Regions from separate parts of the Kluyvera sp. 142486 genome, predicted to be linked through region 4. Evidence: predicted binding sites of a transcription regulator. Region 4 holds the regulator's gene; each other region holds the start of a gene.
What was found. Region 4 encodes ArgR, which controls arginine synthesis, uptake and breakdown. Its sites were predicted from a motif close to ANTGAATAAAAATACANT; they were not measured.

Region 1 (7,345 bases), on a different contig from region 4:
CGCCGCAGAGTATCGCACCGTGCCTGATACCTTCCCGGCACCGGTCGTCGATGGTAAAGCGGCCATTCGCTATCTGCGCGAGCACGCCAAAGAGTATGGTATCGACCCTCAGCGTATCGGCGTACTCGGTGATTCTGCCGGTGGTTATATGGCGCAAATGATGGCGCTGACCAACGGCGATAAAGCTTTCGAGCAGGGCGATTTCCTCAACCAATCCTCTGACGTGCAGGCCGCCGCCACGCTGTACGGAATTTCTAACCTGCTTAATATCGGCGAAGGGTTCCCCGCCGCAATTCAGAAAGTGCATGAATCTCCAGCGGTAACTGAAGCCCTGCTGGTTCACGGCAGTGCCTTCCGCGACTGGCCGGGCGCAGCGATTGGCAGCGATAAGCAAAAAGCGCTGGCCGCCAGCCCAATGGGCCATCTTGGCGGCAAGAAACCGCCGTTCCTGATTATGCACGGCAGCGCCGATACGCTGGTGTCGCCGGTACAGAGCGAGCAGCTTTACAAAGCGCTTAAGGCAGAAGGCAATAAAGCCGATTATGTACTGCTGGAAGGGGCCGAGCACGGTGATGACCACTGGTATCAACAACCGGTCATTGACCGCGTGGTGAGCTGGTTTAAAGCCACCCTCGGCGCACCGGTTAAACAAACCGCTCACGCCGGGGATAAGAACGCCAACCTTTAAACCGGCACACCGCTGTGGAAGCGGAACTCTTCATCCGGAGCGGTGATAAGCGACGCTTCCACTTCACCGAAGAAACGCACCCGTTCGCTGATATCGCCGTCAGCGATTTGCTGCGCCAGCGCCAGGTAATCCTGGTAGTGTCGGGCTTCAGAACGCAACAGCGACAGATAAAACGCCTGTAGGTCGTCATCCAGATACGGTGCCAGCGCGGCAAAGCGTTCGCAGGAACGGGCTTCGATGTAGGCCCCGCAAATCAGCTTATCAATCAGCGTCAGCGGTTCATGCGTGCGTACTGCTTTGAGCATCCCTTTGGCGTAGCGGCTAGCGGTGATTTTCACGTACGGGATATTGCGCTTTAGCATCGCCTCACGCACCTGTGTGAAGTGGTGCAACTCCTCTTTTATCAGCAGCACCATACTGTCGATAAGCTGTCGCCCCCACGGGTCGTCGGTCTGCGGCATCGCGCTTTTACCCATCTGCTTATGCAGCGCGGTAAAGTCCGGCTCAACGCCATCGCGAAAGGTGAAAGCTTCATAGGGCTTCAGCCAGTCTAGCAGCGCCTGCGCGCCCTCTTTATCCGCGACATATTTACGCACCAACAGCATCGCAGTTTGCGCCGCTTTTAGCTCACAGACTAAATGATCGGTCAGCAACAAAGGGAGATTGGCCGGATCGCGGGCTTTATCGAGCCACGCCTGAGGCGTTTTACAGTGCAGGAAGTTGAGAACCGGGGAGAGTATTTGCGGATAATCCATACCGAAATCCTTGCCCTACGGCAGCGGGCGCTGCCGTAGGATATATGATGACTTAGTGACGTACGCCGTCGTCTTCTTCGTCGACGAAATCTTCGTCGTCATCATCGCCTTCTTCGCCGTTCGGGTCTTCGTAGTAAGTTCCCCAACCGTCGTATTCCACTTCAAACTTCTCAGCCAGGTTCATCAGTTGCTCAACCTGCGCGTCGATAAGCTCAGCGTTCAGCGCACTTTCGCTCAGGATATCGCAGCAGATCACGGTGTCGCCTTCTTCCACTTCCAGCTCTTCCGGTTCCGTCACTTCGTAGCCCAGCTTGAACGCTTCTACCGCCGCTTTCTCCAGACTTTCGAAATCGTCTGCGGAAAGGTGATGCTCGATGGTGTACAGCGCATCAGGATCGCTACCGTCTTCCAGCAGTTCTTCAATGATCAGACGGGTCTCTTCGCGCTGTTCTTCCAGATGTTCAGGGTTTGCCATGGCTCGTTCCTCATAATGTGGCTGATACTCTTATTGTCACATACCGTTGCCATTGCCTCCACCTTTCCGATAAAGATTTGTTATTGGGGTTGCAAATGAATACCCATCCATATAAAGTGAATTTTAATTCAATAAGTGGCTTAAGCCAGGTGAGGGAATTATGTCTACTCTGTATAAAAAGAACTTCTTAAAATTACTCGATTTTACCCCTGCAGAAATCACCACTCTGCTGCAGCTCGCAGCAAAACTAAAAGCGGATAAAAAAAGCGGCACGGAGTCGCCGAACCTGACCGGTAAAAACATCGCGCTCATCTTCGAAAAAGACTCAACCCGTACACGATGCTCTTTCGAAGTTGCCGCATACGATCAGGGCGCTCGCGTCACTTATCTTGGATCCAGCGGCAGCCAGATTGGCCACAAAGAATCGATTAAAGACACCGCGCGCGTGCTGGGCCGTATGTACGACGGCATCCAGTACCGTGGCTACGGCCAGGAAGTGGTGGAAACGCTGGCCGAGTACTCCGGCGTGCCGGTGTGGAACGGTTTGACCGATGAATTCCATCCAACTCAGCTGCTGGCGGATCTGCTCACCATGCAGGAACACCTGCCGGGCAAAGCGTTCAACGAAATGACGTTGGTTTATGCCGGCGATGCACGTAACAACATGGGCAACTCGATGCTGGAAGCCGCGGCGTTAACCGGCCTTGATCTGCGTCTTGTCGCACCACAGGAGTGCTGGCCGGATGCGAGCCTGGTGGCGGAGTGCAAGGCGCTGGCGCAGAAGAATGGCGGTAACGTTACCCTGACGGAAGATATTGCCGCAGGCGTGAAGGGCGCGGACTTTATCTATACCGACGTGTGGGTATCGATGGGCGAAGCCAAAGAGAAGTGGGCAGAACGTATTGCACTACTGCGCGGCTATCAGGTGAACAGCGCCATGATGAAGTTGACCGGCAATTCGCAGGTGAAATTCCTGCACTGTCTGCCTGCGTTCCATGACGATCAGACGACCGTGGGTAAGAAGATGGCCGCTGAATACGGCATGCACGGCGGGATGGAAGTGACCGATGAGGTCTTTGAATCTCCGGCCAGCATCGTGTTCGATCAGGCGGAAAACCGGATGCACACCATCAAAGCGGTGATGGTTGCGACGCTGAGCAAATAACGACAACCTGTAACGTTGTGCCTGATGGCGCTTCGCTTATCAGGCCTACGCACCATGTAGGCCGGATAAGGAGAAGCCGCCATCCGGCAATCCGTTCGTTACTCAACCAGCAGCTTAATAACCGCTTTACGCACTTTCGCAGGCAGCCCCACCGCGCACAGCGGTTTGTGGACTTCACCCGGGTAGAAGACCACGAAGTCACCTTCGCTCATTACCACCATCTTTTCCTGCACACCTTCCGGCAGAAACGCGATATCTTTGTCCGCCAGCCAGTCGGTGTCCGGCTCGCCCGCAGGCTGGGTGCTAAACGCCATTCCTTCCTGACCTTTCAGTACCACCTGGATATCCAGATAACGCGCATGATACTCCGCACGACGATCGGCAAACGGCTCGGTCATGTTCTCAGAGATCATATAGAACAGGCGGTTGCCGTCGATGTCATATTTCCCTTCCGGGGTAGCATCGTTGACGTTCGCCATAAGGTGGATGATGGCCTGACGCAGCTCTTCCGGCAGCCAGGATTGAAGGTGATGGATGTTGCCAATAATCATGATGACTCCACGAATAAAACAATGTTTCAATTTTCAGTTGTTATACGTAAATTCGCGATACCATACCAGTACTTTTTATCATGACTCTGCCATCCTGTTGGTTTAGCGCACACTTTTGCTGCTCGCATAAAAATTGAATTTATACGCACTAAAGTTGAATGCTTATCACATGAGAATCGTTTTCGTTGATTAAAATGTGAATCAGGCGCTTGATTGCCAGATAAAGCTGCGTATAATGCCACCCGTTTTGCCGGGAGGAATTATGGTTCAGTGTGTACGACATCGCGTCTTACCGCGTCTGAAAACAGACGCCGGCCTGCCGTTTTTCCTTTCCGTAGCATCCGTATTCGTAAAGCCCCTTATTTAAGGGGCTTTTTTTTTGCGCCGTCGTCAGGAGATAACCATGGCTAATCCGCTGTATCAAAAACACATCATTTCCATAAACGATCTCAGCCGCGAAGACCTTGAACTGGTTTTGGCGACCGCCGCCAGCCTGAAAGCGAACCCACAGCCGGAACTGCTTAAGCACAAGGTTATCGCCAGCTGTTTCTTCGAGGCCTCGACGCGCACCCGCCTCTCTTTTGAAACCTCCATGCACCGACTGGGTGCCAGCGTGGTCGGCTTCTCTGACAGCGCCAACACCTCGCTCGGCAAGAAAGGTGAAACCCTGGCCGACACCATCTCGGTCATCAGCACCTACGTCGACGCCATCGTGATGCGCCACCCGCAAGAAGGCGCGGCGCGTCTAGCGACCGAGTTCTCCGGCAACATTCCGGTACTGAACGCCGGCGACGGTGCGAACCAGCACCCCACCCAGACCCTGCTGGATCTGTTCACCATTCAGGAGACCCAGGGCCGCCTGGAGAACCTGAATATCGCGATGGTCGGCGACCTGAAATACGGACGCACCGTTCACTCGCTGACCCAGGCGCTGGCGAAATTTAACGGCAACCGCTTCTACTTTATCGCTCCGGACGCGCTGGCGATGCCGCAGTACATCCTCGATATGCTGGACGAGAAAGGGATTGTCTGGAGCCTGCATAGCGCTATCGACGAAGTGATGGCGGAGGTCGATATCCTCTACATGACCCGCGTGCAGAAAGAGCGCCTCGACCCGTCCGAATACGCCAACGTCAAAGCGCAGTTTGTCCTGCGCGCGGCGGATCTGGTCGGCGCACGCGATAACATGAAGGTGCTGCACCCGCTGCCGCGCATTGATGAGATCACCACCGATGTCGATAAAACGCCACACGCCTGGTACTTCCAGCAGGCCGGCAACGGCATCTTCGCCCGCCAGGCGTTACTGGCACTGGTACTGAATAGTGAACTGGCTCTGTAAGGGGAAAATGACGATGACACACGACAACAAATTACAAGTAGAAGCCATCAAACGCGGCACCGTAATCGACCATATCCCGGCGCAGGTGGGCTTTAAGCTGCTGACCCTGTTCAAGCTGACCGAAACCGACCAGCGCATCACCATTGGCCTGAACCTGCCGTCCGGCGAGATGGGGCGTAAAGACCTGATTAAAATCGAAAACACCTTCCTGACCGACGAGCAGGTCAACCAGCTGTCGCTGTACGCGCCAGAGGCAACCGTTAACCGCATCGATAACTATGAAGTGGTGGGCAAATCTCGCCCGAGCCTGCCAGAGCGCATCGAGAGCGTGCTGGTGTGCCCGAACAGCAACTGTATCAGCCACGCCGAACCGGTTTCCTCTAGCTTTGCAGTGAAAAAACGCGCCGATGACGTTGCGCTCAAATGCAAATACTGTGAAAAAGAGTTTTCTCATTATGTGGTGCTGGCCAACTAATTGCGGTTGGTATTGAAATCTGGCCTCTCTATAATGGCTAACACCTTAATACTGCAGTTCATCTGGAGATACCATGAGCAAAACTATTGCGACGGAAAATGCACCAGCAGCTATCGGCCCATACGTTCAGGGCGTTGACCTGGGCAGTATGATCATCACTTCCGGTCAGATCCCGGTAGACCCGAAAACCGGCAGCGTGCCGGAAGACGTATCTGCTCAGGCGCGTCAGTCGCTGGAAAACGTGAAAGCTATCGTTGAAGCCGCTGGCCTGAAAGTGGGCGATATCGTGAAAACTACCGTATTCGTTAAAGATCTCAACGATTTCGCGACCGTTAACGCCACTTACGAAGCGTTCTTCACCGAGCACAATGCCACCTTCCCAGCGCGTTCCTGCGTTGAAGTGGCCCGTCTGCCGAAAGACGTGAAGATTGAAATCGAAGCGATTGCCGTACGTCGCTGATTGCACGCAGTATGAAGAAAAGGCAGCCGATGGCTGCCTTTTTTGTTTCTGTGCGGTGGGTTTCCAGGCGGCGCTTCGCTTGGCCGGGCTACAGGAAGCACAAGCGCCGCCGGGGAGCCATCACCGCTTACTGCCAGCCATAACGGCGAGTGAAGAACCCTTTCACCATCTGCGTGAAGGTCATATACCCCACCAGAATCGCCACCAGCCATGGGAAGTAGCTCAGCGGCAGCGCTTCCAGTTGCAGATAGCTTGCCAGCGGTGAGAACGGCAGCGCGATACCAATCGCCATCACCAGCAGCGTCATGGCGAACAGCGGCCACGCGGCGCGGCTCTGCACAAACGGAATGCGGCGGGTACGAATCATATGCACAATCAGCGTCTGCGACAGCAGCCCTTCAATAAACCAGCCGGACTGGAACAAGGTCTGCATTTCTGGCGTGTTGGCTTTAAACACCCACCACATCAGGCAGAAGGTCAGAATATCGAAGATGGAGCTGATCGGCCCGAAGAACACCATAAAGCGGCCCAGATCGGCCGGGTTCCAGCGCTGCGGTTTGCGGATCTGTTCGTCATCGACGTTATCGAACGGCAGCGCCACCTGGGATACATCGTACAGCAGGTTCTGAATCAGTAAGTGTAACGGCAGCATTGGCAGGAACGGCAGGAAGGCGCTGGCCACCAGCACGCTGAAGACGTTACCGAAGTTGGAGCTGGCGGTCATCTTGATGTACTTCAGCATGTTCGAGAAGGTGCGACGACCTTCGATCACCCCCTCTTCCAGCACCATCAGGCTCTTTTCCAGCAGGATGATATCAGCCGCTTCACGGGCAATATCCACCGCACCGTCCACGGAAATACCGATATCCGCCGCGCGCAGCGCCGGTGCATCGTTGATGCCGTCGCCCATAAAGCCCACCACGTGTCCTTCGCGTTTCAGCAGGGTCACGATGCGCTCTTTATGCATCGGCGTCAGGCGAGCAAACAGCGTGGTGCGCTGAGCAAGCTTCGCCAGCTCGTCATCGCTCAGGTGCTCAATCTCACTGCCGACGATCACGTCACCCGCGTCCAGCCCCACTTCGTGGCACACTTTCGCCGCCACCAGTTCGCTGTCACCGGTGAGAATTTTCACGGTGATGCCGCTCGCTTTCAGCGCTTTCAGCGCCGGCGCAGTGGTCTCTTTCGGCGGATCGAGGAAGGCGATATATCCTTCGAGGATCAGATCGGACTCATCAATGCGCTGGTAGTCGCCTTCGCGCGCTGGCAGGAATTTGCTCGCCACCGCCACCACGCGCAGCCCCTGACGGTTCAGGGTATCGGTCACGCGTTTGATGCGGCGCAGCATGGTCTCATCCAGCGGCACAATTTCACCGTTGTGGTAGACCTGAGTACAGACGTTGAGGATCTCCTGCAACGCGCCTTTGCAAATCAGCTTGT
Region 2 (7,345 bases), on a different contig from region 4:
CGTAAAGAGTCATTGAACTGTTTGAACCGCTGATCCGCTGCCTGAGTAAAACGCCCACCCCAAAGTGCCATAACATGCTTCCTTAAATTCGTTTATTTATGCCGGGTCTTACCCGGCCTGAAAACAACCCTCACCCCGACCCTCTCCCTGAGGGAGAGGGTTAGGGTGAGGGGAAAAACTTAAGCCAGAATACGCGTACCAATCGGTGTGCCGTTAAACAGCGCCGGCAGTTGCTCCGCGTGACGCCATGACGCGATATCCACCGGGCGACCCAGCGTACGCGCTGCATCCAGCGCCGCATTCACCTTCACAATCATCCCGTCGGTAATAATGCCCTGCTCGATCAGCTGCTCTGCCTTCGCCGCGGTCATTTCAGCAATACGCTGGCCTTTACCGTCAAGAATACCGCTCACGTCAGAGAGCAGAATCAGGTCTGCACCAAGCGTAGCCGCCAGCGCCGTCGCCGCCTGGTCGGCGTTGACGTTCATCAGCTGCCCTTCGGCGGTTACACCGATAGAGCTCACCACCGGCAGGAAACCGCCTTCCAGCAGCAGATTAATCAGTTTAGGCGAACCCGGCTGCGCCAGACCCACGTGGCCCAGTTCTTCATCCAGTTTGCTGACCTGCACGCTGTCACCGTCGCCGAGGAACAGGCCAACGGAGGCGATATCATGCTTCTTCGCCCATGCCAGCAGCGCTTTATTGGCGGTACCCGCCAGCGCGCCGGTAATAATGTCGATTTGATCGGCAGGCGTGACGCGCAGGCCATTTTTCTTTTTCACCGGCAGGTTGAGCTGTTTCATTAGCTCATCCACCACGCAGCCGCCGCCGTGGACAATCACCAGCGGGCGCTGATGCGACTCGCGGTAGTTGACCAGCGCGGTAAACAGACGCTCCAGCGCCTCTTCGCTATCCAGTAACACGCCGCCCAATTTGATAATTAATGGATTCATCGTCGTCACACCTTAAATAAGAGACTGCGTCTCAGCGAAGCCGAAACGGATATTGGCGCACTGCACAGCCTGTGCGGCAGCGCCTTTCAATAGGTTGTCTTCGGTCGCCACGACGATCAGGTGCTCGCCCTGCACCGCAAAACCGATATCGCAGAACGGCAGGCCGACCACGTTTTTCAGTGCCGGAACGCCCTTCTCGTATAAACGCACCATTGGCTTGTCGCCGTAGGCCTGTTTTAAGGTTTCTGCCACCTGCGTGTGGGTCACGCCCGGCTTCAGACGGCAGGTAATGGTTTCCAGAATGCCACGCGGGAAGTTGCCCAGATGCGGGGTGAAAATCACCTCTGCGCCAAGATGGCTGGCGATTTCCGGCTGATGGCGATGGGTGAACACGCCGTACGGCTGCAGGCTCACTTCGCAGAAGCTATTGGAGATAGCAGCTTTACGCCCCGCGCCGCTCACGCCGCTAGTCGCGTTGATCACCGGCCACTGGTTGAGATCCAGCAGATCGGCATCAATCAGAGGTTTCAGGGAAAGCTGCGCCGCCGTTGGATAACAGCCTGGCACCGCAATCAGGTTCGCCTCTTTCAGCGCTTCAGCGCTCCACTCGGCCAGGCCATACACCGCCTGCGCCAGTAGCTCAGGATGCTGATGGGTAAAACCGTAGTATTTTTCATAGAAGGCGCCGTCGTTCACGCGGAACGCACCGGAAAGGTCGAACACCACGCAGCCTGCCGCGAGGAATTGCGGGGCCAGATCGTGACTCACTTCGTGGGCGGTCGCCAGGAACACCACATCAACACCGGCGCTGAATTCGCTGATATCGGACATCGGCTGCAGCGGCAGATCGACAATCCCTTTCAGCTGTGGATGCAAATCGGAGATTAACTTTCCTGCATCATTGCTTTGCGCTGAGACCGTCAAAGCGGTTATGTTCATATGAGGATGGCGATTTACATAGGTCACAAGCTCTGCGCCAGCGTAACCGCTCGCGCCCACAATCAGCGTATTCAACATCGGGGCTGCTCACCTTCTTATGTCTGTTTGCCTGATTAAGCGTTATCTATTCACCCTACCGTTGGTGGGTTTTCTTACGCCTAATGATAATGTATTTTTATTCACAAATACTGCATGAATATTGATACTATCATGACCCGAGGTGTGTCAACAATGAAAAACAATTTACCCCCATTTATCGAGATTTACCGTGCGTTGATCGGCACTCCTTCCATCAGCGCAACCGAAGAAGCGCTCGATCAGAGCAATGCGTCTTTAATCACTCTGCTTGCAGACTGGTTCGCCTCATTGGGCTTCAACGTTGAGGTGCAGCCGGTTCCCGGCACGCGCAATAAATTCAACCTGCTGGCCAGCGCCGGGCAAGGTGCAGGCGGGCTGCTGCTCGCCGGTCATACCGATACCGTGCCGTTCGATGACGGCCGCTGGACCCGCGACCCATTTACCCTCACCGAGCACGACAACAAGCTCTACGGTCTGGGCACCGCCGATATGAAAGGCTTCTTCGCCTTTATTCTGGACGCGCTGCGTGATGTTGACGTGACGACGCTGAAAAAGCCGCTCTATATTCTGGCAACCGCCGATGAAGAGACCAGCATGGCTGGCGCGCGTTACTTCTCCGAATCCACCGCGCTTCGCCCGGACTGCGCCATCATCGGCGAACCTACTTCGCTACAGCCGGTGCGTGCGCATAAAGGCCATATGTCGAACGCCATCCGCGTGATGGGCCAGTCCGGCCACTCCAGCGACCCGGCGCGTGGCGTCAACGCCATTGAGATCATGCACGACGCCATTGGCCGCGTGATGCAGCTGCGCGACTCGCTGAAAGAGCGCTATCACTACGACGCGTTCACCGTGCCATATCCAACGCTCAACCTCGGTAGCCTTCACGGCGGCGATGCCTCTAACCGCATCTGCGCCTGTTGCGAACTGCACATGGACATCCGTCCGTTGCCGGGCATGACCTTGAACGATCTGAACGGCCTGCTCGACGAAGCCCTTGAGCCGGTCAGCGCCCAGTGGCCGGGCCGTCTGACCATTAGCGAACTGCATCCGCCGATTCCAGGCTACGAATGCCCACCGGATCACCAGTTGGTTCAGGTGCTGGAAAAACTGCTCGGCACCAAGACCGAAGTGGTGAACTACTGCACCGAAGCGCCGTTTATCCAGACCCTGTGCCCGACCATCGTCCTGGGCCCAGGCTCGATTAACCAGGCGCACCAGCCGGACGAATACCTGGAAACGCGCTTTATTAAGCCGACGCGCGAATTAATTACCCAGGTTGTGCATCACTTCTGCTGGCATTAATGTGTTCTGCCCGGTGGCGCTACGCTTACCGGGCAGAACCTGTCTGTAGGCCGGATAGGCGCAGCGCCATCCGGCACATCCCCACCCCCCGCATTCCCGCGATCGCCTTCACATTTTCATAAGCATTTCTTATCTGGCACGATGCGAATTAACTTTCGTAAATTGTCGCGATTTATTCGTTTGCTGAAGCGATTTCGCAGCAATTGACGTGCGAGTATTTACGTGGCTTTATAAAAGAGGTGTCTTTATCTCGCCCTTACGTTCCAGGGGTTGGGATATAACAAAATAAAATGAGATGGGGTGTCTGGGTTAATGAACGAACAATATTCCGCGTTGCGTAGTAATGTCAGTATGCTCGGTAAAGTGCTAGGCGATACCATCAAGGATGCGCTTGGTGAGAACATTCTTGACCGTGTAGAAACGATCCGTAAGTTGTCCAAATCTTCTCGTGCGGGCAACGAAGCCAATCGCCAGGAGCTGCTCACCACGCTGCAGAACCTGTCCAACGATGAGCTGCTGCCGGTCGCCCGCGCGTTCAGTCAGTTCCTGAACCTGGCCAACACCGCCGAGCAGTACCACAGCATTTCGCCAAAAGGCGAAGCAGCAAGCAACCCGGAAGTGATTGCTCGTACCCTGCGTAAACTCAAAGACCAACCCAATCTCGACGAAAACACGATTAAAAAAGCCGTTGAATCTCTGTCGCTGGAGCTGGTGCTCACCGCGCACCCTACTGAAATCACGCGTCGTACGCTGATTCACAAAATGGGTGAGATCAACAACTGCCTGAAGCAGCTTGATAACAACGATATCGCCGACTACGAACGCAACCAGGTGATGCGCCGTCTGCGCCAGCTGATTGCCCAGTCCTGGCACACCGATGAAATTCGTAAGCATCGCCCAAGCCCGGTTGATGAAGCCAAATGGGGCTTTGCGGTGGTGGAAAACAGCCTGTGGGAAGGCGTACCAAACTACCTGCGTGAACTGAACGAACAGCTGGAAGAGAACCTCGGCTACCGGCTGCCGGTTGATTTCGTACCGGTACGCTTCACCTCCTGGATGGGCGGCGACCGCGACGGCAACCCGAACGTGACCGCAGAAATCACCCGCCACGTCCTGCTGCTCAGCCGCTGGAAAGCCACCGATCTGTTCCTGAAAGATATTCAGATTCTGATTTCCGAACTGTCGATGGTTGAGTGCACCGACGAACTGCGCGAACTCGTTGGTGAAGCCGGTGCCACCGAGCCGTACCGTTTCCTGATGAAAAACCTGCGTACCCGTCTGCTGTCCACCCAGGCATGGCTGGAAGCGCGCCTGAAAGGTGAACGTCTGCCGAAGCCAGCGGGCCTGATCAGCCAGAACGAACAGCTGTGGGAACCGCTGTACGCCTGTTATAAATCACTGCAGGCCTGCGGAATGGGCATTATCGCCAACGGCGAACTGCTCGACACCCTTAGGCGCGTGAAGTGTTTTGGCGTGCCGCTGGTGCGTATCGACGTACGTCAGGAAAGCACCCGTCACACCGAAGCGCTGGGCGAACTGACCCGCTATCTGGGCATCGGTGACTACGAAAGCTGGTCAGAAGCCGACAAGCAGGCCTTCCTGATCCGCGAACTGAATTCCAAACGTCCGCTTCTCCCGCGCAGCTGGGAGCCAAGCAACGAAACCCGCGAAGTTCTTAATACCTGTAAAGCGATTGTCGATGCCCCTATCGGCTCTGTCGCGGCCTACGTTATCTCCATGGCGAAAACGCCGTCCGACGTACTGGCGGTTCACCTGCTGCTGAAAGAAGCGGGCATTACCTTCGCGCTGCCGGTTGCTCCGTTGTTCGAAACCCTGGACGACCTGAACAACGCCGACGACGTCATGACTCAGTTGCTGAGCATCGACTGGTATCGCGGCTTTATTCAGGGCAAGCAGATGGTGATGATCGGCTATTCTGACTCCGCCAAAGACGCGGGCGTAATGGCGGCATCCTGGGCGCAGTATCAGGCACAGGACGCGCTGATCAAAACCTGTGAGAAAGCAGGCATCGAGCTGACGCTGTTCCACGGTCGCGGTGGCTCCATCGGCCGCGGCGGCGCACCGGCGCATGCGGCGCTGCTCTCCCAGCCTCCTGGCAGCCTGAAAGGCGGCCTGCGCGTGACCGAACAGGGCGAGATGATCCGCTTCAAATACGGCCTGCCGGAAATCACCGTCAGCAGCCTGTCGCTTTACACCAGCGCGATTCTGGAAGCGAACCTGCTGCCGCCGCCGGAGCCAAAAGAAGAGTGGCGCGGCATCATGGACGAACTGTCGGATATCTCCTGCGAGATGTACCGCGGCTACGTCCGTGAAAACAAAGATTTCGTGCCGTACTTCCGTTCCGCCACGCCGGAGCAGGAGCTGGGCAAACTGCCATTGGGTTCACGCCCGGCAAAACGTCGCGCTACCGGCGGCGTCGAGTCACTGCGTGCGATTCCATGGATCTTTGCCTGGACGCAGAACCGCCTGATGCTGCCAGCCTGGCTGGGTGCCGGCGCGGCGCTGCAAAAAGTGGTTGAAGACGGCAAGCAGAGCAAACTGGAAGCCATGTGTCGCGACTGGCCGTTCTTCTCTACCCGTCTGGGGATGCTGGAGATGGTCTACTCGAAGGCTGACCTGTGGCTGGCGGAATACTACGATCAGCGCCTGGTGAAAAAAGAGCTGTGGGGTCTGGGCACCGAGCTGCGTGAGCAGCTGGAAGCCGACATCAAAGTGGTGCTGGATATCGCCAACGATGCGCACCTGATGGCCGACCTGCCGTGGATTGCCGAGTCTATCCAGCTGCGTAACGTCTACACCGACCCGCTGAACGTTCTGCAAGCCGAACTGCTGCACCGTTCACGTAAAGCGGAAGAAGAAGGCCAGGAACCAAACCATAACGTTGAACAAGCGCTGATGGTCACCATCGCGGGCGTTGCTGCCGGTATGCGTAACACAGGCTAATCTCTCCCCCATGTAGCCCGGCCGAGCGAAGCGACGCCGGGACGTACCCAAAAGGCCACATTCTTTGTGGCCTTTTTTTATCCCCTCGGTTAAGGTTTCTGCGTTGTTCACCACGACAGGGAGCCACATGCTTTTCGACATCAACCCGCTGCTTTCCCACATCGCCTCAGGCGCCACGCCGCTGCAAAAAATCTGGTTTGCCGGGAATCACTCGCCGGTGCCGGAGATGGCGTTTCAGGTCGACTTTCCGCGGCTGGAAATTCTGCTTGAAGGGCAGCTCACCGATGCCGCGCTGGGTGAACCCATGCTGGCGCAGGACGCGCTCTACGTTCCTGCTGGCGGCTGGAATTTCCCACAGTGGAAGACCCCGGTCACCACGCTGAGCATTCTGTTTGGCAAACAGCAGCTGGGGTTTAGCGTGCAGCAGTGGGATGGGCATCAGTTGAAGAACATGGCGAAGCAGCACGTCGCCCGCCGTGGGCCGCGCGTTGGCTCTTTCCTGCTGCAAACCATGAGTGAAATTCAGATGCAGCCGCAAGAGCAGCAGACCGCTCGGCTGATTGCCACCAGCCTGATCAGCCACTGTGCCGACCTGCTCAGCAGCCAGATCCAGACCGCCTCGCGCAGTCAGGCGCTGTTCGACGCCATTCGCGAGCACATCGACAGCCACTTTGCCGAGCCGCTGACCCGCGAATCGGTGGCGCAGGCGTTCTACATCTCCCCGAACTATCTGTCGCACCTGTTCCAGAAAAGCGGAGTGATGGGATTTAACGAATACCTCAACCACACCCGGCTGGAGCACGCCAGACGGCTGTTGAAGGGCTACGACCTGAAGGTCAAAGAGATTGCCCACGCCTGTGGGTTTGTCGACAGCAACTACTTCTGCCGCCTGTTTCGTAAAAATACCGACCGGTCGCCGTCAGAGTATCGCCGTCAGTACCATAGTCAGCTGACTACGACAGAATGATATGGGTGTGCTGTGGTGCGGAGAGCAGCTTACGCACCGCGCTCATCACCTTCTGCGGCTCGCGTAAAAAGGCGCTAATCCCAGACTGCACATAGCGGCTCTGCGTAAATCGGTCTGCGCCATTGAGCTCGATATCGGT
Region 3 (7,345 bases), on a different contig from region 4:
TGCTGGCCGCGCCGCTGGCGGATATCGGCATTGCGCTGAATCAGCTTAGCGACCGGCAAAAACAGGTGGAGATGGAGTTTTATCTACCGATTACCCAGACGCTGGACGCGCGGGCGCTGGACGCCGTGACCCGCCGCTATGACCCGCTGTCGGCAGGCTGCCCGGAGCTGGACTTCCGCCAGGTGCGCGGCATGCTCAAGGGCTTTATCGACCTTGTGTTCCGCCACGATGGCCGCTACTACCTGCTGGACTACAAGTCCAACTGGCTCGGGGAAAACGGCGAAGCCTATACCCAGGACGCGATGGCGAAGGCGATGCAGTCTCACCGCTATGACTTGCAGTACCAGCTCTACAGCCTGGCGCTGCACCGCTATTTGCGCCACCGCATGGCCGACTATGACTATGAGCGTCATTTCGGCGGCGTGATTTATCTGTTCCTGCGCGGCGTGGACGGCGAGGCGGGGCAGCAGGGAATATTTGCCACCCGGCCCGACCCGGCGCTGATAACGGCAATGGACGCGCTGTTTGCCGGAGAGGAGAGCAACGTATGACGCTCGAACAACGTTTACTGGAAGCCGCCGAGCAAAAGCTGCTACGCCCGCTCGACGTGCAGTTTGCGCTGATGGTGGCAAAAGAGGAGCACCCGGCAGTGATGATCGCCGCCGCGATGCTCAGCCGCGACGCCGGGGAAGGGCACGTCTGTTTGCCGCTCTCCCATCTCAGCCCCTCTATGCAGCCAAAAGGCCGCGCCCGCGAGCTCTGGCAGCAGCTGTTTGCCGAAGCGAACGTACCGCAGGAGTGGGAAAACCTATTACTGCGTTCTGACGCCGTCAGCGGTGGGGAACGTCCATCACCGCTGATCCTGAGCCGTGGCAGGCTTTATCTCAACCGCATGTGGCGCAACGAACTCACCGTGGCGAGCTTCTTTAGCGAAACCAACGCACCGTTTGCCGTCGATGAAACCCAGCTTGCCGCAACGCTCAACGCGCTGTTCCCGGTAAGCGATACGATCGACTGGCAGAAAGTGGCCGCCGCCGTGGCGCTGACTCGCCGTATTTCGGTGATCTCCGGCGGCCCCGGTACCGGAAAAACCACCACCGTTGCTAAATTGCTGGCGGCGCTGGTACAGATGGCGGGAACGGAGAAATGCCGTATTCGCCTCGCCGCGCCAACCGGTAAAGCGGCGGCACGCCTGACGGAATCACTGGGCGCGGCGCTGCGAAAACTCGATTTAAGCGACGCGCAAAAAGCGATGCTGCCAACCGATGCCAGCACGCTGCACCGTCTGTTGGGCGCGCAGCCCGGCAGCCAGAAGATGCGCTATCACGCGGGCAACCCGCTGCATCTGGACGTGCTGGTGGTGGATGAAGCCTCAATGATTGACCTGCCGATGATGGCGCGGCTGATTGACGCGCTGCCGCCGCACGGGCGGGTTATCTTCCTTGGCGACCGCGATCAGCTGGCATCGGTGGAGGCCGGAGCGGTACTCGGCGATATCTGTAGCTGGGTGAACGCCGGCTATACCGTAGAGCGCGCCGCGCAGCTTAGCCGCCTGGTCGGGGCCACGGTTCCCGCCGGTGATGGTCAGACAGCAGGGGCGTTACGTGACAGCCTTTGCCTGCTGCGAACCAGCTATCGCTTTGGCAGCGACTCCGGTATCGGTCAGCTTGCCAGCGCGGTGAACCGGGGCGATAAGAAAGAGATCGACGCCGTGTTTTCCCGCGGCTTTAGCGATATTGAACTGAAACCGCAGCACTCGACGGACGACTATGCCGCGATGCTCGAGGATGCGCGAGCGGGCTACGGCCATTATCTTCAGCTGTTACGTGATCGGGCCGACCCTGAGGTCGTGCTGACAGCGTTTGGCGAATACCAGTTGTTGTGCGCATTACGTGAAGGGCCATGGGGCGTGAGCGGGCTTAACCAACAGTTTGAACAGCTGCTGACGCGTCACCGGCAGATAGTGCCGCAGCGTCACTCCCGCTGGTATGAAGGCCGTCCGGTGATGATTGCGCGTAACGACAGCGCGCTGGGGCTGTTTAACGGCGATATTGGCGTGGCGCTGGATCGCGGTGATGGCATGCGCGTCTGGTTCCCGATGCCGGACGGTACCGTTAAATCGGTGCAGCCAAGCCGTCTGCCGGAGCACGATACCGCCTGGGCGATGACGGTGCATAAATCGCAGGGTTCCGAGTTCACCCACGCCGCACTGGTGCTGCCGACGCAGATTATCCCGGTGGTGAGCCGTGAGCTGGTGTATACGGCGATAACCCGCGCGAAAGCTCGGTTGTCGATGTACGCCGATAAAAACCTGCTTATCCAGGCCATCGCCACGCGCACCGAACGGCGCAGCGGGTTGTCGGCGATTTTTGCAGAGATGGAATAGGGTCTAAAATTTGCTCGAACTGCCCCCTCTCCCTTTTTAAGGGAGAGAGCTGGGGTGAGGGTTTAACGCCGAGCCCACAATCCCCTCACCCTAACCCTCTCCCCAGAGGGGCGAGGGGGCCGATCGGCGCGAAGTTAGGCTTTTGTAGGCCTGATAAGCGTAGCGCCATCAGGCATTTTCTCGCTTACACCAAATCCGTCATCAACACCTTCGACCGGCGTTGATAGTTATACAGCAGCTTCTTACTCTCCGGCAGCAGCTCCACGTCCACCGGCTTAAAGCCGCGTTCCTGGAACCAGTGAATACTGCGCGTCGTCAGCACGAACAGGTGGTTAAGCCCCATCTGCTTCGCCTGGGTGGCAATCCGCTGCAGCAATACTTCACCGCGTGAAGAGCTGCGGTAATCCGGATGCACCGCTACGCAGGCCATCTCGCCAATTTTCTCTTCCGGGAAAGGATAGAGTGCAGCGCAGGCAATGGTGGTGTTATCACGCTGAATAATCGTGAATTTATCGATCTCCATCTCCAGCTGTTCGCGGGAGCGGCGCACCAGAATGCCCTGCTGCTCGAGCGGCGCAATCAGGTCCAGAATCCCGCCGATATCGTTGATGGTGGCCCGGCGAATTTGCTCGGAGCTCTCCATTACAATTTGCGTACCGATACCGTCACGGGAGAACAGCTCCTGCAACAGCGTGCCGTCTTCCTGATAGCTAATCAGGTGGCTGCGGCGCACGCCGCTGCGGCAGGCTTTGACCGCGCCGCGCAGGAAACGGGCGGTGCCGGAAAGGTAGTCGCCCTCTTTCTCCAGCTCTTCAATACGCGCCTGAGCTTCGTTCGGGAACAGCTCAGAGATAATTTCGCCCGCTTCGTTAAACACCCCCTGAGAGGAGCAGAAGCCGATCATCTTCTCGGCCTTGAGTTTAATCGCCAGTTGGGTGGCAATCTCTTCCGACGTCAGGTTAAAGCTCTCGCCGGTGACTGAAACGGCCACCGGCCCCATCAGCACGATAGCGCCGCTGTCGAGCTGGCGATGAATTGCCTCTTCATCGATACGACGAATACGTCCGCTGTGGCAGTAGTCGATGCCGTCGTCGACGCCCAGCGGCTGAGCGATGATAAAGTTACCGCTGACCACGTTGATGTGCGCGCCCTGCAGCGGAGTGTTGTTCAGGCTCATCGACAGGCGAGCGGTAATATCCAGCTGCAGCAGACCTGCGGCCTGTTTCACCAGCTCAAGGGTTTTCGCATCCGTGACGCGAATATGTTTGTGATAGGTTGGCTCATGGTGATGCTCGGCCAGATTCGCGTCGATTTGCGGGCGCGCGCCATAGACCAGCACCAGACGAATGCCTAAACTGTGCAGCAGGCCAATATCGTTGACGATGCTGGAAAAGTTTTCATGCTCAATGGCTTCGCCGCCAAGCATGATGACAAACGTCTTCCCCCGGTGGGCGTTAATATAGGGGACGGTATGACGAAACCCCTCTACCAGTTCGGTTCTACGTTCCTTCACCACGGCACAACCCTCAATGCATGATTATTCGTAATTATTGTATTTTTATTCTGTTTTCGTCGGAAACGCAAGCCGGAATTTGCTTAAACATTGGAAAATCCTCGGCCAAATTTCGCTGATTCAACGAATGTTTACCCTTTTATAGATGACAGTTTATGCGGCTTTAGTTACAGTTTCCGGTCAATCGTATTATGCGAATTCTTTGTTTCTCTTTATTTGCCTGGGATGGAGCATGTCGGGAAGTCAGTCTTTGAGCCGTCGTCGCCTGCTACAAGGTGCCGGTGCCATGTGGTTGTTAAGCGTGAGTCAGGTCGGGTTAGCTGCCGTCAGTCAGGTGGTGGCGGTGCGCATATGGCCTGCATCCAGCTACACGCGCGTGACGGTGGAGTCCAACCGTGAGCTCAAGTATCGACAGTTTGCGTTGAGTAACCCTGACCGTCTGGTGGTCGACCTTGAAGGGGTAAACCTGAACTCGGTGCTGAAAGGCATGGGGGCGCAGATCCGCAGCGACGATCCGTTTATTAAATCCGCGCGCGTGGGGCAGTTTGATCCACAGACGGTGCGCATGGTGTTTGAGTTGAAGCAGGATGTGAAGCCGCAGCTGTTCGCGCTTGCGCCAGTGGCGAACTTTAAAGAACGCCTGGTAATGGATCTCTACCCAGCCAGCAGCACAGAACAGCAGGATCCGCTGCTGGCGCTGCTGGAGGACTACAACAAGGGCGACCTCGAAAAGCAGGTGCCGCCATCGCAAAGCGGCCCGCAGCCGGGCAAAGCCGGGCGCGACCGTCCGATTGTTATCATGCTTGACCCCGGCCACGGCGGGGAAGACTCCGGCGCGGTGGGGAAATATAAAACGCGAGAGAAGGACGTGGTGCTGCAAATTGCCCGTCGCCTGCGTGCGCTGATTGAAAAAGAAGGCAATATGAAAGCCTATATGACGCGCAACGAAGATATCTTTATTCCGTTGAAGGTGCGGGTGGCGAAAGCGCAGAAGCAGCGCGCCGACCTGTTCGTCTCCATTCACGCGGATGCGTTCACCAGCCGCCAGCCGAGCGGCTCATCGGTGTTTGCCCTGTCGACCAAAGGGGCCACCAGTACCGCGGCAAAATACCTTGCCCAAACCCAGAACGCCTCGGATTTAATCGGTGGCGTCAGCAAAAGCGGCGACCGCTACGTCGACCACACCATGTTCGATATGGTGCAGTCACTCACTATCGCCGACAGCCTGAAGTTTGGTAAAGCGGTGCTTAAAAAGCTGGGGCAGGTGAACGACCTGCATAAAAATCAGGTCGAGCAGGCGGGCTTCGCGGTACTAAAAGCGCCGGACATTCCATCGATTCTGGTGGAAACCGCGTTTATCAGTAACGTCGAAGAAGAGCGCAAATTGAAAACGGCAAAATTCCAGCAGGAAGTGGCAGAGTCGATTCTGGCAGGGATAAAAGCCTACTTCGCCGACGGCGCGACGCTGGCAAGGCGAGGGTAACGCAACAGGAAAGGTAAATGGCTCTACTGAAGAGCGCGCACGGCGGCAATATCCGCGAGGCCGCTGCGCTATTGGGTATCTCCGCGCAGCAGCTATTGGATTTTAGCGCCAATATTAACCCGCGGGGGATGCCGGAAAGCGTCAAACGCGCCATCATCGATAATATGGACTGCGCCGAACGCTATCCCGATGTTGAATACCAGCAGCTGCACCTTGCGCTGGCGGAACACCACCGGATCCCTGCCTCATGGGTCCTCGCCGGAAACGGTGAAACCGAAGCGATCTTTACGCTCGTTCAGGGCCTGAAGCCGCGCCAGGCGATGATCGTCACTCCCGGCTTTGCCGAGTATCGCCGGGCGCTGCAGTCAGTTGACTGCGAGGTTCGGGAGTTTCTGCTGCGTGAAGAGGATGGCTGGCAGCTCACCGGGGCCATTCTCGACGCTCTGACGCCGGATCTGGACTGCTTATTCCTCTGTACGCCGAACAACCCCACCGGCCTGCTACCCGACCGCCGCCTGTTGGAATTAATTGCCGAGCGCTGCAAGCTGCTGGAGATTTCTCTGGTTCTTGATGAAGCATTTATCGATTTTATTCCCGACGAGACGGGGTTTATTCCGCTGCTCAGTGAGAACCCTCACGTGTGGGTGCTGCGTTCGCTGACCAAGTTTTATGCCATTCCCGGCCTGCGCCTGGGGTATTTGGTGAACGGCGATGAGTGGGCGGTGGCGCGAATGCGCGAGCGCCAGATGCCGTGGTCGATAAACGCTTTTGCCGCGCTGGCGGGGGAGATCGTTCTGCAGGATAGCGCTTATCAGCAGAAAACCTGGCGGTGGCTGGAGGAAGAGGGGCAGCGCTTTTACCATCAACTGCGCCATATTCCCGGCCTGACGGTCTATCCCGGTCAGGCAAATTATCTGTTTCTGCGCTGCGATGTGCCGGGCCTTGAGCTGCAATACGCTATGCTGCAACAGCATATCCTGATCCGCAGCTGCGCCAACTATCCGGGGCTTGACGAACGCTACTTCCGCGTCGCCATTCGCAGCGAGCAGGAAAATACGCAGCTGTTAACGGCGTTCAGGCGGGTATTTACCGGGTAGACGCTCTGGGCGGCGCTAGCGCAGTTCTACGCCGCCCTGCACCATGCGCAGCAGGTGCTGCTCGGGCCAATATTCGGTAAGCCGCTTCTCTTCCAACCGCCGCTGCAAATAGTCAACATCATGACGCTGACGGTCGAGCATCAGGCCGACCACGCTGCCGCTGTGCGCCACGTTAATGCCGTATAAATCACACTCTTCTACCAGCGCCAGCAGCGTATCAAACCCCGGTTTGGGCAGCAGATGCTGGCTGGCGATAGCGCTGAGCGTCGCCGCTTCTCCCATCCGTCGCGGGTTATTCGTCTCACAGGCCTGCTGGATTTTCTCCCATGCCTGCTGCAGAGAGGCGGAATGGGCATGCAGCTTTTCAAGCCGGGGAAGGCGGTGGTAATCGGTGGTCAGCAGCGTGGCGGGGCTTTCGAGCAGCAGCAGGTCGAGCTGAGGCTGAGTATGGCAGGCTATTTGCGTGGCGGCGGTGTTGTGATCGAACAGCGTAAGCTGGCGAAAAAGGGTGCTGTCGGTGGGTTCCAGTGAAACGCAAAGCCGGGCGAGGGTGGCTTCATCCAGCGTCTGACCAAGATGATGCGCGGTTGCTACCGCCGTTGCGGCGATATCCGCCGTGCTGCTGGCCATGCCTTTGGCGACCGGAATGGTAGAGCAAATATCGATGCGAATCTCTTTGCTCAGCTCTGCCGGGTAGCGCCAGTGGCTCAGCAATTGGTCGACCATCGCGCGCGAAAGCGGGCGCTCATCGGTGCGAGGTGAACCGTAGTCCACCTCGACGGTGCTGTACCAGTCAACGGGGCATGAGACCAGCTTCTCGCTGCCGAGGATCCAGCCCTGGATGAGTTCCCCACAGGAGGCGGGGC
Region 4 (7,345 bases):
GGTGTAATGACCACGCAAGCATGGCAGGACAACGATCTCTTTCAAACGGGCTACCTGGTGAACGGCGAATGGCATCAGCTCAACACCACCTTTGATGTGCTCAACCCCGCGACAGGCGAGGTCGTCGCCAAAGTCGCGAAGGCCGGAAAACAGGAGACGGAACAGGCGATTGCCGCCGCCGCTCGTGCGTTCCCACTCTGGCGGGCGAAAACGGCGAAGGCACGCTCTGAGCTGCTGTATCGCTGGTACCAGCTCATCATCGAACATAAAAGCTGGCTGGCGAAGCTGATGACCATCGAACAGGGCAAACCGCTGAAAGAGGCTGAGGGCGAGGTGGACTACGCGGCGAGCTTTATTCAGTGGTTTGCCGAACAGGGGAAACGGGCCAACGGCGAGATAATTCCGCCAGCGAAACCGGGCTCACGCATTCTGGCGACCCGCGAGCCTATCGGCGTGGTAGCGGCGATTACGCCGTGGAACTTCCCGATGGCGATGCTCACCCGCAAGCTTGGTCCGGCGCTGGCGGCTGGCTGTACTGGGGTAATTAAACCCGCCAATAACACGCCACTGTGCGCCTTCGCACTGCTGGCGCTGGCGAAGAAAGCGGGGATCCCGGACGGGGTGTTGAACGCTGTGGCGGGGAATACGCAGGAGATTAGCGACGCGATTATGGCCAGCCATGAAGTGCGCAAAATTTCCTTTACCGGCTCAACCTCGGTGGGCAAAACGCTGGTGCGTAACGCTGCGGAAACCATGAAGAAAGTTTCCATGGAGCTCGGCGGCAACGCGCCATATATCGTCTTTGAAGACGCGGATATTGACGCCGCCGTTCAGGGGGCCATCGCCAATAAGTTCCGCAACGCTGGACAGGTGTGCGTGAGCGTGAACCGTTTTTATATTCACGATAGCGTGTATGAGCGCTTCGTCAGCCAGCTTGCTGCCGCCGTGAAGGCGCTGAAGGTGGGGAACGGACTGGATGACGGCGTGATCGTGGGGCCATTGATTGAGGCTGCAGCCGTTAAAAAAGTACGTGAACACGTTGAGGACGCCGTAGCGAAAGGAGCCAAAGTGCTGGCTGGTGGGCAGCCGCATGCGTTGGGCGGTAACTTCTGGCAGCCGACCGTGCTGGGCGACTGTCAGGAAAAAATGCTGCTGGCGCAGGAGGAGACGTTTGGCCCGCTGGCGGCCTGTTTCCGTTTTAGCGATGAAGATGAAGTTATTCAGCGCGCGAATAATACACCTTACGGCCTGGCGGCCTATTTCTACACCCAGAACCTGTCTCGCGTCTTCCGCGTCTCGCAGGCGCTGGAGAGCGGCATGATTGGCATTAACGAATGTGCCGTTTCAACTGAGTTAGGGCCGTTTGGCGGCGTGAAGGAGTCGGGGCTTGGGCGCGAAGGTTCAGTGCTGGGGCTGGAAGAGTACCTCGAGGTGAAAACGCTGCACATTGGGGGACTTTAGTCTGTTGAATAGGGGAGAGGGCGTAAGATGAAAATCTATACTTTTGATTTTGACGAGATAGAGGATCAGGGCGATTTTTATCGGGAGTTCGCCCGTCTTTTTGCCCTCGATCGTGAGTCGATTCGCGATCTGGACGCGCTCTGGAACGTGGTGACCGGCAATGTAATACCGCTGCCGCTGGAGATTGAATTCCTGCACATGGACGATAAGCAGCGCCGACGCTACGGCGCGCTGATTCTGCTATTTGATGAAGCGGAAGAAGAGCTGGAAGGGATGCTGCGCTTTAACGTTTCTCGCGGATAAAAAAAGCCCTCGCCGAAAAGCGAGGGCAAGTCGTCGGACAAGACGACGAGGGTTTATTTGTACAGCTCAGCCGTAGCGTGCGAGCTGTCGCCGGTACGGGCTTCGATAATGCGGTAGCTGCTAGCGCCTTCTTTCTCTGCTTTTGCGGCTAACTGGCTGCGCATATCCATTGGGTCGCTACCTATCTGTGAAACGGAAACGGTGCCGATGGACTGTAGGTTCTGTGCCTGGTCTGCGTTCACCTGATGTACTGCGGCGCTTGCGCCGAAAGAGAGTACGGATGCCAGACCAAGGGATGCGATGATAATTGCGCTTTTCATATTCTTTACTCCTCACCTTATTGTGCAGCGGTGAGAGGATGCTGATGCTTATTCCTGGGACCGCTGGGGATATTTTTTACTTAATACCGACGTACTGCGTCTTATTTATAAAGTTCAGCCGTTGCATGCCAGCGATCGCCAGTACGCGCTTCAATGATGCGGTAAGACGATGCACCTTGTTCTTCCGCTTTCTTGTTCAGCATCTCATGCATATCCATCGGGGTTGAACCGACGGAACCAATGGAAACGGTGCCGATTGACTGACGGGTTTGTGCCTGGTCGCTGTTGATAGAATCAGCGGCAAAAGCGCCAAACGAGATAACGGATAGGATGCTCAGAGCGGCAACGGTAGTTTTGATTTTCATGATACTCACCTCGTCGAATTTTTTTGGAAGGCCTTTGTTTTGTGACCCTCATCACGAAATCAAGTATACACTAATCACATGAAATATTAATACCCGGCTAATTGTTTCTCGTGTAATTACTTGTCAGGAATCGTCATTTTTAGAACATATACGTATAAAAAAACGCATATTTTGGCAAAGCTGTGGGCTAATAATGCGTAAAATCAAAAAGATAGGATAATTTGATGTTTTGTGCGCTTAAGTCGGGATATATTCACTGTATCTATGTAATGATGTGAAGAATCGCACTAAATGTTAACGAAACGGCAGTGAAAACGGCGGGGCGTTGGCGGGAAAACAGACTCCTCCGGAAGAACCAGAGGAGTATCACGAGGGATTACAGTTCCTGTTCGAACAGAACCTGAATGGCCTCGTAGAGATCTTTAACAGTGAAACCTCGAGCAGGCGTAGTGAAGATCGTGTCATCGCCGGCAATGCTGCCGAGAATACCTTCTGCTTTGCCCAGCGAGTCCAGCAGTCGCGCGATCAACTGCGCCGCACCAGGGCTGGTATGAATGACGACGACGGCATCGTTGTAGTCAATATCCAGAACCAGGTTTTTCAGCGGGCTGGTGGTGGTTGGCACGCCCAGCTCAGCCGGCAGGCAGTAAACCATCTCCATTTTGGCGTTGCGGGTACGCACTGCGCCAAACTTCGTCAGCATACGGGAGACTTTGGACTGGTTGATATTATCGAAGCCTTCTTCCTGTAAGGCCTGAACAATTTCGCCCTGAGAGCTAAATTTTTCTTCCTTCAGTAATGCTTTAAAGGCTTTAACTAATTCTTCTTGTTTAGTGGAACTTCGCATAAGTCACCTGACTATGGTGGTGAAATTAACATTATTATGCATATAGGTGAATTTTTATGCAAAACAATTTATCCCAAGAGGCTAGGCCAAATAGAGAAAGGCGGGATTTTAGCAAAAATTAGACCTAAGAAACATGCCTATATCACGGGATCCAAATAAGTTAAAAGTAAATGAATTGTTATTAAATTGCTGTTGTTTTACGCAACATGCTGAGTATATTGTAATCGATAGTTGATGAAAGTTTGGTTTCGTAGATAGACCTTTTTCTGGGAGTAGTGCGGTAACGCCAGCAATGCTGCTGGAGACTCCGCATTCTGTAAGCAATTATATTGTAATTAATTACCTTGTGAATTAAGGTCGCCGCAACGGAGTAACAACAGGTATCTCTTGCGTCGGTTATGCGGTCCACGACAGGTTATTACCTGAATGTCATTAACCATAATAAGGAGTTTAGGATGAAAGTCGCAGTCCTTGGTGCCGCCGGCGGTATTGGCCAGGCGCTTGCCCTACTACTAAAGACCCAACTGCCTTCAGGTTCAGAACTCTCCCTCTATGATATTGCCCCCGTCACGCCTGGCGTGGCTGTCGATCTCAGCCATATTCCTACTGATGTGAACATCAAAGGTTTCTCTGGTGAAGATGCGACGCCTGCGCTGGAAGGGGCGGATGTTGTCCTGATCTCTGCTGGGGTAGCACGTAAGCCCGGTATGGATCGCTCCGATCTGTTCAACGTTAACGCCGGGATTGTCAAAAACCTGGTGCAACAAATCGCTAAAACCGCGCCTAAAGCCTGCATTGGTATCATTACCAACCCGGTCAACACCACCGTGGCGATCGCCGCTGAGGTGCTGAAAAAGGCGGGTGTGTACGACAAAAATAAACTGTTCGGCGTGACCACGCTGGATATCATCCGCTCCAATACCTTCGTCGCTGAACTGAAAGGTAAAAAATGCGGCGACGTCGAGGTCCCGGTTATCGGCGGCCACTCTGGCGTCACGATTCTTCCTTTATTGTCGCAAATCCCAGGGGTCAGTTTCTCCGAGCAGGAAGTTAATGACCTGACCAAGCGTATCCAGAATGCGGGTACCGAAGTGGTGGAAGCCAAAGCCGGCGGCGGGTCAGCTACGCTCTCCATGGGCCAGGCCGCAGCGCGCTTTGGGCTGTCTCTGGTTCGCGCCTTGCAGGGCGAGAAAGGGGTGGTTGAGTGCGCCTATGTTGAAGGCGACGGCGAATACGCCCGCTTCTTCTCACAGCCGCTGCTGCTGGGCAAAAATGGGATTGAAGAACGTCAGTCTATTGGCAAACTGAGCGCTTACGAACAGCAGGCGCTGGAAGGGATGCTGGATACGCTGAGAAAAGATATTCAGCTTGGTGAAGATTTTATTAACAAATAAGATCTGAGCGCTGAATATAACAAAGGGGCCGATGGCCCCTTTGCTTTTGGTTATTTAGTTCGACGCCGGATATTCCTGAATCGTCACCTGCATCGTCAGCTTCTTATCTTCACGCATCACCACCACCGGGATTACTGAACCTGGGCGGATCTCCGCGACCTGGTCCATGGTTTCCAGTGCGGAAACTGCCGGTTTACCGTTCACCGAGATAATCACATCGTTATTCTGAATACCTGCCTGCGCGGCCGGGCCGTCCGGGGCGATTTCGTTAACCACAATCCCCTGAATCTGATCGATAGCGCCGCCCTGCGCGCGCAGCGGCGCAATTTCACGGCCGCTAATGCCGATAAAGCCACGGATTACGCGACCGTCCCGGATGAGCTTATCCATAATTTTGGTCGCCAGCTGGAACGGGATGGCAAAGCTCAACCCTTCCGGCGTCTCGCCGTCGTTGCTCTTATCGAAAGAGAGGGTGTTGATACCCATCAGTTCGCCCAGCGAGTTAACCAGCGCGCCGCCGGAGTTACCGTGGTTGATGGAGGCATCGGTTTGCAGGAAGTTCTGTCGGCCGCTTGGGTTCAGGCCGATACGACCGGTGGCGCTAATAATCCCCTGGGTGATGGTCTGACCGAGGTTATAAGGGTTACCGATAGCCAGCACCACGTCGCCGATGTGCGGTACGCGGGTCGGGTTAATCGGAATCACCGGCAGACCGCCGGTGGCGTTAATTTTGAGTACCGCGAGGTCGGTCAGGCTATCGGAGCCAACCAGCAGCGCTTCAAACACCCGGCCGTCCTGCAGGGCGACGATAATCTGGTCCGCATCGTTGATCACATGCTTGTTGGTAATGATGTATCCGCGCTGATCCATAATCACGCCGGAGCCGAGCGTTTTAATCTCCAGTTGACTGTGGGTGCTACTGTTCAGGCTGCGGTTATAGACGTTAACCACCGCAGGCGCGGCACGGCGCACCGCTGAATTATAGCTGGCAGGCGTTTCGTCCGTGCTGCTAAAGCGCTGAGTGGCTAATGGATTCCACTGGCGCAGAGAGGGGACGGTCACAATCAATATGCCGCCAACCAGTAAACCTAGTGCGACGGAACGTAAGAGCTTTAGAAGCATGATACAGGCATCGTTGATGAGGAAACTGGGCGAAGCATACCACGAGTTCACCGTATACACTTCATCCTTCAAGCCGTCTCTGCGTTGGCTGCGTTCATTCACCCCAGTCACGTACTTATGTACGCTCCTGGGGGTCATTCACTTGCCGCCTTGATACAACTTGAATGATTTTGTGTATAAGGCCATACCCGATTTCCGAGGATTAGCGCATAAGCAGGTAAATGCTCTCGTTACCGCGCATAACGTTGAGTGCAATCACCGCTGGTTTGGTTTCCAGCACCTTACGCAGTTCGGCAATCGAAGTCGTCTGCTCACGGTTGATGCCGATAATGACGTCATCTTTATGCAGACCCACCTGAGCGGCCGGGCTGCCTTTCTCGACGTTGGAAATCACCACCCCTTTGGTGCCGCTTTTCGCCTGACCATCGCTCAGGGTTGCCCCTTCCAGCGCGGGGATAATCAGCTGGGCGCTGGCGGTGGACGAGGTGCTCTTATCCAGCGTGACTTCAACTTCCAGCGGTTTGCCGTCGCGCAGCAGGCCCAGCTTCACCTTCGAACCCGGTTCGGTCGTGGCAATGCGGGAGCGCAGTTCGGCGAAGCTGTTCAGCGGCTTACCGTTCAGGCTGGTGATCACGTCACCGGATTTAATGCCGGCTTTAGCTGAGCCTGAGTTTGGCAGCACTTCGCTGACGAAGGCGCCGCGCTGCACGTCAAGATTAAACGCTTTCGCGATATCGGCGGTCATTTCCATACCGCGGATGCCCAGCAGGCCGCGTTTGATTTCACCAAATTGAATCAGCTGCTGTGCCAGGGTCTGCGCCATATTGCTTGGGATGGCAAAACCGATGCCTATGCTGCCGCCGCCGGGCGCCAGAATAGCGGTATTGATGCCAATCAGTTCGCCGTTCAGGTTGAGCAGCGCGCCGCCGGAGTTACCGCGGTTAATGGCGGCATCGGTCTGAATAAAGTTTTCCAGCCCTTCAAGATTCAGGCCGCTACGACCCAGCGCCGAGACAATCCCGGAGGTCACGGTCTGACCAAGACCAAATGGGTTGCCGACGGCGACCGCGAAATCACCGACTCGCAGGTTATCGGAGTTGGCAATCGCAATTTGCGTCAGGTGGCTGGCTTTCTGGATTTGCAGCAGGGCGATGTCGCTTTGGTCGTCGCTGCCGATAAGCTTGGCTTCAAATTCGCGGCCATCGTTAAGCTGGACGCTGATCTTCTGTGCGTCGCTCACCACATGGTTGTTGGTCAGCACGTAGCCTTTGATGGCATCGATGATGACCCCGGAGCCCAGTCCTTCAAACTGCTGGGTGGGTTCATTGGCCGGGTTACTACCATCATCGCCAAAGAATTTCTTCAGCTCATCCGGAACCTGCTGATTCACCGGCGCGGTACCCTCAACCTTCACGCTCACCACGGCGGGCAGCACTTTCTCCAGCATCGGCGCGAGGCTTGGCAAGGCACCCTGGCCAGGAACCTGCGTAGGCAGCGAGGCCAGTACCGGAGCGGGTACGGCGAGTGATAACC

Region 1: a site for ArgR is predicted at 2,034-2,051, ahead of argF (ornithine carbamoyltransferase). Genes of this name have one in related genera too.
Region 2: a site for ArgR is predicted at 2,059-2,076, ahead of argC (N-acetyl-gamma-glutamyl-phosphate reductase). Genes of this name have one in related genera too.
Region 3: a site for ArgR is predicted at 3,936-3,953, ahead of argA (amino-acid N-acetyltransferase). Genes of this name have one in related genera too.

What each region holds. Positions count from the first base shown of each region.
Region 1 is NZ_JBKHUI010000021.1:24,851-32,195, reverse strand. It holds gene ACLGE8_RS19755 (alpha/beta hydrolase fold domain-containing protein) at 1-688, shown strand, start outside; gene miaE (tRNA isopentenyl-2-thiomethyl-A-37 hydroxylase MiaE) at 685-1,443, opposite strand; gene rraB (ribonuclease E inhibitor RraB) at 1,496-1,918, opposite strand; gene argF (ornithine carbamoyltransferase) at 2,079-3,083, shown strand; gene ACLGE8_RS19735 (YhcH/YjgK/YiaL family protein) at 3,182-3,634, opposite strand; gene ACLGE8_RS19730 (pyrBI operon leader peptide) at 3,897-4,001, shown strand; gene pyrB (aspartate carbamoyltransferase) at 4,038-4,973, shown strand; gene pyrI (aspartate carbamoyltransferase regulatory subunit) at 4,987-5,448, shown strand; gene ridA (2-iminobutanoate/2-iminopropanoate deaminase) at 5,522-5,908, shown strand; gene mgtA (magnesium-translocating P-type ATPase) at 6,036-7,345, opposite strand, start outside.
Region 2 is NZ_JBKHUI010000018.1:93,853-101,197, reverse strand. It holds gene argH (argininosuccinate lyase) at 1-71, opposite strand, end outside; gene argB (acetylglutamate kinase) at 180-953, opposite strand; gene argC (N-acetyl-gamma-glutamyl-phosphate reductase) at 966-1,970, opposite strand; gene argE (acetylornithine deacetylase) at 2,124-3,275, shown strand; gene ppc (phosphoenolpyruvate carboxylase) at 3,588-6,239, shown strand; gene ACLGE8_RS18635 (helix-turn-helix transcriptional regulator) at 6,367-7,206, shown strand; gene ACLGE8_RS18630 (PTS fructose-like transporter subunit IIB) at 7,193-7,345, opposite strand, start outside.
Region 3 is NZ_JBKHUI010000015.1:23,558-30,902, forward strand. It holds gene recB (exodeoxyribonuclease V subunit beta) at 1-551, shown strand, start outside; gene recD (exodeoxyribonuclease V subunit alpha) at 548-2,386, shown strand; gene argA (amino-acid N-acetyltransferase) at 2,571-3,902, opposite strand; gene amiC (N-acetylmuramoyl-L-alanine amidase AmiC) at 4,132-5,382, shown strand; gene cobD (threonine-phosphate decarboxylase CobD) at 5,400-6,479, shown strand; gene ACLGE8_RS16445 (L-threonine kinase) at 6,495-7,345, opposite strand, start outside.
Region 4 is NZ_JBKHUI010000006.1:173,575-180,919, reverse strand. It holds gene ACLGE8_RS09265 (NAD-dependent succinate-semialdehyde dehydrogenase) at 7-1,461, shown strand; gene ACLGE8_RS09260 (barstar family protein) at 1,489-1,764, shown strand; gene yhcN-B (DUF1471 family stress response protein YhcN-B) at 1,818-2,084, opposite strand; gene yhcN (peroxide/acid stress response protein YhcN) at 2,186-2,449, opposite strand; gene argR (transcriptional regulator ArgR) at 2,826-3,296, opposite strand; gene mdh (malate dehydrogenase) at 3,752-4,690, shown strand; gene degS (outer membrane-stress sensor serine endopeptidase DegS) at 4,745-5,812, opposite strand; gene degQ (serine endoprotease DegQ) at 6,015-7,345, opposite strand, start outside.